2 regions of the Agarivorans sp. Z349TD_8 genome follow, and region 1 is predicted to be linked to the other one. Evidence: predicted binding sites of a transcription regulator. Region 1 holds the regulator's gene; the other holds the start of a gene.
The links. Region 1 encodes ArgR, which controls arginine synthesis, uptake and breakdown. Its sites were predicted from a motif close to ANTGAATANNTATTCANT; they were not measured.
Positions count from the first base shown of each region.

Region 2: the regulator ArgR is predicted to act here: its motif matches at 1,388-1,405, upstream of argC (N-acetyl-gamma-glutamyl-phosphate reductase).

Region 1 covers NZ_CP194037.2:4,090,624-4,094,046, forward strand. Annotated here, with positions in the region: gene mdh (malate dehydrogenase) at 1-658, opposite strand, end outside; gene ACRRS1_RS18315 (transporter substrate-binding domain-containing protein) at 838-1,545, opposite strand; gene argR (transcriptional regulator ArgR) at 1,734-2,201, shown strand; gene ACRRS1_RS18325 (ABC transporter ATP-binding protein) at 2,225-3,277, opposite strand; gene ACRRS1_RS18330 (ABC transporter permease) at 3,293-3,423, opposite strand, start outside.
Region 2 covers NZ_CP194037.2:518,944-522,366, forward strand. Annotated here, with positions in the region: gene ppc (phosphoenolpyruvate carboxylase) at 1-1,148, opposite strand, end outside; gene argC (N-acetyl-gamma-glutamyl-phosphate reductase) at 1,563-2,573, shown strand; gene argB (acetylglutamate kinase) at 2,582-3,358, shown strand; gene ACRRS1_RS02260 (ornithine carbamoyltransferase) at 3,377-3,423, shown strand, end outside.

The DNA of each region.
Region 1 (3,423 bases):
CACCAGCTTTGGCTTCCACGACTTCGGTGCCCGCATTTTGAATTCGCGTGGTCATGGCAGCGATTTCATCATCGCTAAATTCAATACCGTCTAGTTGCGATAGCAAAGGTAAAATTGTCACCCCGCTGTGACCACCAATCACATTAAGTTTTATATCTGCAGGGTTGAGGCCTCTGGCTTCCGCAATAAAAGTTTCTGAGCGGATCACATCGAGGGTTGTCACCCCAAAAAGTTTACTCTTATTGTAAACACCCGCCTTTTTTAGTACTTCCGCGGCAATAGGCACAGTCGTATTGACAGGGTTGGTGATAATACCAATACACGCGCTTGGGCAAGTCGCGGCAACTTTTTCAATTAAATTTTTAACAATACCTGCATTAATGTTAAATAAATCAGAGCGATCCATTCCAGGTTTACGCGCCACACCCGCTGAAATTAATACAATGTCAGCACCTTCCAAGGCAGGTGTCGGGTCTTCTCCTGCAAATCCTTGTATTGCGACTTGAGTCGGGATATGGCTCAAATCAACCGCAACCCCAGGAGTAACAGGAGCGATATCATAAAGTGAAAGTTCAGAACCCGCAGGTAATTGAGTTTTTAATAGTAATGAAAGGGCTTGACCTATTCCGCCAGCGGCACCTAATACGGCTACTTTCATCCAACTTCTCCATGCTTTTTTATTGTGGTAGAGGGGTAATCTTTAAAGACACACACAAGATAGCGGAATCTATAAAGAAATACAATTTAGCAACATTTTTAAAGCAACTATAAAACACTAAAAGACCGACTCAATCACACTTTAACAACTCGTTTTAGACCTTGGTCTAACTGTATTTGCTACTTAAAATAAGCTTGGTAGATAGCCTGATACTCGCCATTACTTTTTAACACTTTCAATGCATCGTTAATTTTCTGGAGTAAACGCTGATCTTGTTTCGACACAGCAATACCTAAACCACTTGCTGGATAAGTTCTATCAGTTTGGAGCACATATTGTGGGTGTTTTACTAACCAATAATGCGCCGCAGCAGAATCCAGCAGCACAGCATCAATACGATCTTGCAGCAAATCCTGCAAAGCCAATTGATAACTAGGGTAAGAAATAGAGAATATGGCTTTACGTTGGCGACGCAAGAAACGCTGGAAACTGGAACCATTCTGTACTGCAACCACCGACTGAGATGTGAGCTTATACTCAGCTTTGGTAATATAGACTGCGATATTGTCAAAATAAGCGTGGCTAAAATTCACTAAACGCTGGCGAGGCTCAGTAATATCCAAGGCTGAAATCGCAAAATCATAGTGCCCGACCGCCACACTGCCCAATAGACTATCGAAGGGTTGGTGATAAAACTGACACTCTCTTTTCATCTGCATACAGAGGGCCTTCGCGAGATCGATATCAAAACCCACCAGCTGCTTATTTTGGTCAAACGACTCAAAAGGCGGATATGAAGCTTCGGTGACAACCCGTAATGGTAGCTCCTCTGCCTGAGCAAAATGTATCAATATTAAGGATAGAAATAACAAAAATTTGCAGCGCATAAGTGATTACTCATCATGTCTTTACAACTATGATAATGCAGCTTTGCTCACTCGAACAACTCATAGCGAGAACTTCACTACCGAATAGTGTGCCAAACTATGCATTTATATGCACAAAAGGGGAATAAAGTTGATATAAGAGTTAAAGTTGGCGACAATAACTGCGGATTTATAAGCTCGGATCACCGATGAAATATAGCGATAAACAAGAACAGTTAATAAAAGCCTTTAAATCACTGTTAAAAGAAGAACGATTTGGTTCGCAAGCTGAAATCGTTACCGCCTTGCAGGAGCAAGGTTTTGAAAACATTAACCAATCTAAAGTCTCACGAATGTTGAGCAAATTTGGGGCGGTTCGCACCCGCAATGCCAAGATGGAAATGGTTTACTGTTTACCTGCCGAATTGGGGGTCCCGACCGTTTCTAGCCAACTTAAAATCTTGGTTTTAGAAATGGACTTCAACGATGCACTAATTGTCATTCATACCAGCCCAGGGGCTGCACAATTAATTGCTCGCCTATTGGATTCTTTAGGTAAGGCCGAAGGGATCCTTGGCACCATTGCCGGAGACGATACCATTTTTATCACCCCTACCCGTCAAATTGACATTGCTGACGTATTTCAATCAGTCAAAGAACTATTCGAAATCAGTTAGCACCTAATGGCCCCTTCCCCAAACTAAGCTTTGGGGAAGACAAAAGCCGCTAAATGTTCCACCGATAACCAAACTTTAACCCCAGGTTCAGCCTGCCAATGATCGCGCATGCGAGCATGTAAAACCTGCTCTGGTAGCGCGGCTAATCGCAGCCTAAAATGGGTTTCGTTACCCATGGGATGAACTGAAATGATAGTTGCTTCAATCATCTCACTATTTTCGAGTTGATGAACCATGACATCTTTGGCCCGCACGATCACTTCAACTGCTTGCTCGTCGGCAAATTGCTCTGCCGCAAATGAGCCCAGAGCCGTCACCACTTTTCCTTGCCGCACCTTGGAGGAAAATCGATTACTCGGGCCAAATAAAGCGGCAACAAAAGCATTCTTTGGCTGATTGTAGAGTTGTTGTGGCGTGTCATCTTGAATGATTTTACCCTGCTCCATCACGACAATTCGATCGGCAATAAACATTGCCTCGAAAGGATCATGGGTGACCATTAACGCCGGCGTATCACTCTTCTTTAAAATATCGAGGGTTTCTTCTCGCACCTGTTGACGTAAATGCTCATCTAAGGCCGAGAATGGTTCGTCAAGTAGCAGCGTACTTGGCTCAGGAGCAAGCGCCCGAAGTAAGGCGACACGTTGCTGCTGACCTCCGGATAAAGTGTGTGGGAAGCGCTCCAGCAAACCGTTCATGCCCATGTTTGCTAAGCTATCTTGAACCCATTGACGTCGTTGCGGTAGGTCTTGACGAGTAGCGAAACCATATTCAATATTAGCGCGAACAGTCATGTGCGGAAAGAGCGCGTAGTCTTGGAACATCATGCCTATCGCACGTTGCTCAGGAGGCAGATGAATCCCTTTAGCGGGCGCTGCCACTAATTTTTGTTGCAAATAAAGCTCACCGCTTTGCAAACGTTCTAAACCTGCAATCAATCTTAGTAAGGTGGTTTTTCCACAACCTGATGGCCCAAGTAAGGCAACAATTTGGTGGCTATCCACCGTTAAACTAACATCTTTTAGTGCTTGCTGCTTACCGTAGTAATGATTAACTTGGCGTAACTCTATACTCATGGAGGCTAAACTTCCTTATCGACGAGGCTCTGATAAACCAATATTGCGACTCATGATGATCACCGGAATAATACCAGCCAGCAAAATGGTGAGTGCCGCCAAAGCACTCTGTTCTAACTGTTCTAATGAGGCTAAGTCCCACACTT
Region 2 (3,423 bases), 1.5 Mb from region 1:
CGACGTAATAGGTCGAGTAGAGTCCCATCGGCGATGATGCTCATGCCACAATCTTGTAGTGAGTAGTAACATAGCTCGAGCGGTTCCCGCAGCTGTTCGGTATTCACTACGATGTCGCGGGCTTCTGTATACTGACCTTTCAACTTCGCGGTAAGGTAGTCGTGGGTTTCTTGTAGTTCACTGCGCAATACTTTAAGTAGCGCACGATAAGGTTCGCTCTGAGTGCCAGTTTGCTCAAGCAAGGCTTGATTTGCATCGCTCATCGACAATTCACTGACTAGCTTCTGAATTTCCTTCAGGTATAAATCTACAGCGACCCAACGGCTTGAAAGTAATACTTCTTCAGTCACTTTTGCGGTGACAAAGGGGTTACCATCTCGGTCTCCGCCCATCCATGATGAAAACACCACAGGAGCGCTATCTAAAGCAAGACGCATGTCGAAGTGATTACTGAGTTTCTTATCTAATTGTCGAACAAATTCAGGAACAGCATGCCACAATGAGTTTTCAATTACGGCAAAGCCCCATTTGGCTTCGTCAACTGGGGTTGGGCGTAGCTTACGGATTTCGTCGGTGTGCCAAGCTTGATTAATCAGTTGCTCTAGGCGACCCATCAAATTATCCCGCTCTCGTTGCGGTAAGTCTAATTCTAACCAGTCGAGACAATCATTAATACTCACGTATTTATTGATTAGTGTTCGGCGAGTCACTTCGGTGGGGTGGGCCGTTAAGACTAATTCGATATTGAGTTGGGCAACTGCGTGATGAATTTCTGCTTCGCTAAGTTGCTCTTGTTTTAATTTTTGAAATACCAAATCGATGGGATCGGTGGTGCAGGTACTGCCTTCACAATTGCGAGAAATGGTATGGAATTGTTCGGCGATATTAGCCAGATTTAAAAATTGGCTAAAGGCGCGAGTTACAGGTAATAACTCATCATCGCTTAAATTTCGTAATAGTTCTAATAGCTGCTCACGCGCTTGTTCATCATTGCTGCGTGACGCTTTTGCTAGCTGACGGATCGTTTCTACTTTCTCGAGGAAAGCCTCGCCCATATGGCTTTTGATCGTATTACCAAGTAGCTGTCCGAGTAAATTTACATTTCCTCGTAATGACGCATTGGTTTCCTGAGGCAAATTCTGGCTCATTCTTTTTCCTTTACTGTTGGCGTATGCTAGCGATTATTGAAATTAATTTACTAAATTACCCTATTCCTAGCCCAAAAACATACCTAAGACTGCGCTTATAGTCAAAGCACCTGTAATAAAATTACAGGTAACCTGAGTTCCTTTGAGGTGGATCAAGCGCTCAGGCCTATTGCGTATCTCATGGTCATCGGTAAATTTAGAGGATTAGCCACGATTTTAGTATTTTTTACAAATATTACAATAAATAAAAATGCATTATTATTGCATAACGAATTACTTGTGGTATGCTCCGCAATAATTGAAGCATAGCTTGGTTCAGCTTGTTTAAAATAATGATTTTTTATTAAACTTGTCAGCGGCGCTAAGCTTTGTCACAAATGAAAATATTACCAATGTGAAGGGAACGAAGACACGATGTTACAGGCTGCGATTATTGGAGCGAGTGGTTATACCGGAGCGGAGTTGGCAGGCTATGTGAGTCGCCATCCGCAGTTACAACTTGCAGGCTTATTTGTCTCCGAGCGAAGTCTCGATGCGGGTAAGTCTTTATCCAGTTTACATGGTCGATTACGCGGTATTGTTGATGCACCAGTTCAGCCTCTAATGGTGGCTGATATCGCCAGTACTTTTGCCAATGTTGACATTGTGTTGTTGGCAACCGCACATGAAGTTAGTCATGATTTGGCGCCGGCCTTTTTAGCTGCTGGTTGTCAGGTATTTGATCTCTCGGGTGCTTTTCGGGTGCAAGATGCCGAGTTTTATGAAACCTACTATGGTTTTACTCACCAATATCCCGAATTACTGGATAAAGCGGTCTATGGTTTAGCTGAATGGAATGCCGAGCAGATTAAACAAACTGATTTAGTCGCGGTGGCGGGGTGTTATCCTACGGCTTCTTTAACGGCCTTAAAACCTTTGGCGGCGGCGGGTTTGATTGCTGATAATAGTAAAGCGGTAATTAACGCAACCAGTGGTGTGAGTGGCGCTGGGCGCAAAGCGTCTTTAAATAGTAGCTTCTGCGAGGTGAGCCTAAGTCCTTATGGTGTATTTAAGCATCGTCACCAACCGGAAATCGCCACGCATCTCGGTCATCCGGTGATCTTCACGCCACATCTTGGCAATTTTAAGCGCGGTATCTTAGCGACGATTAATGTCATTTTAAAACCGGGAACTACACCAGAGCAGGTGAATGAAGCTTATCAACAAGCTTATGCGGGGCAACAAATTGTGCGTTTATTAGCAGACGAATGGCCATCGATTACTAAAGTAGAATATACGCCATTTATCGATTTGGCTTGGCAACAGCAGGGCGATGATCTGATTGTGGTTTCTGCGGAAGATAACTTGTTGAAGGGGGCCGCTAGTCAGGCTATTCAGTGCCTCAATATTCGCAATGGCTTTGCCGCCACAACGGCATTAGTTTAAGGTTCTGTATGAAAACTTTAGTGATTAAATTAGGTGGTGCGGTATTGAATAATTCCCACGCCTTAGATAATTTATTTGCCGCTTTAGAGGCAGTTTCTCAGCCTATTGTTTTAGTACACGGTGGTGGCGTAGTTGTCGAAGACGTATTGGCGAAAACCGGCTTTGTCTCAGAAAAACTTGATGGTTTGCGGATTACGCCTAAAGAGCAAATCCCCTATGTGGTGGGTGCTTTAGCGGGTACTAGTAATAAATTGCTATTAGCGCGAGCACTGAAGTCTGGACTGTCAGCGGTTGGTTTGTGTTTAAGTGATGCAGGCTCTTGTCGGGTGACACCAATGGATCCGCGTTTAGGGCATGTAGGCGAAGCCTCAGCTGCAAACCCGGCGTTACTGAACAGTTTAATTGAGCTGGGCCATGTCCCTGTGATTAGTTCGATAGGGATTGGAAGTGATGGTGAATTATATAATGTCAATGCAGATCAAGCGGCCTTAACGGTGTGTCAATTACTTCAAGGGCAGTTGGTGTTATTGTCTGATGTTGCAGGTGTATTAGACCAAAATAAGCAGTTAATTGCTAAGCTTGACGGTCAATTGGCGCAACAGTTGATTGACGATGGGGTGATTACCGACGGCATGACGGTCAAGGTTAAAGCGGCGCTTGATGCGGCAGCCTTTTTACAAGCACCAGTTGCTTTGGCTTCTTGGAAAGATGCTGAGCAATTAGCAAGTTTGCTCGCGGGTCAATTATATAACGGTGAGTCAGTCGGGACTCAGGTACAAATTTAAGGATAGATGATGAGCGATATGAAACACCTACTGAGCTTGCAGGAGCTAAGTCAAGAGCAGATTTT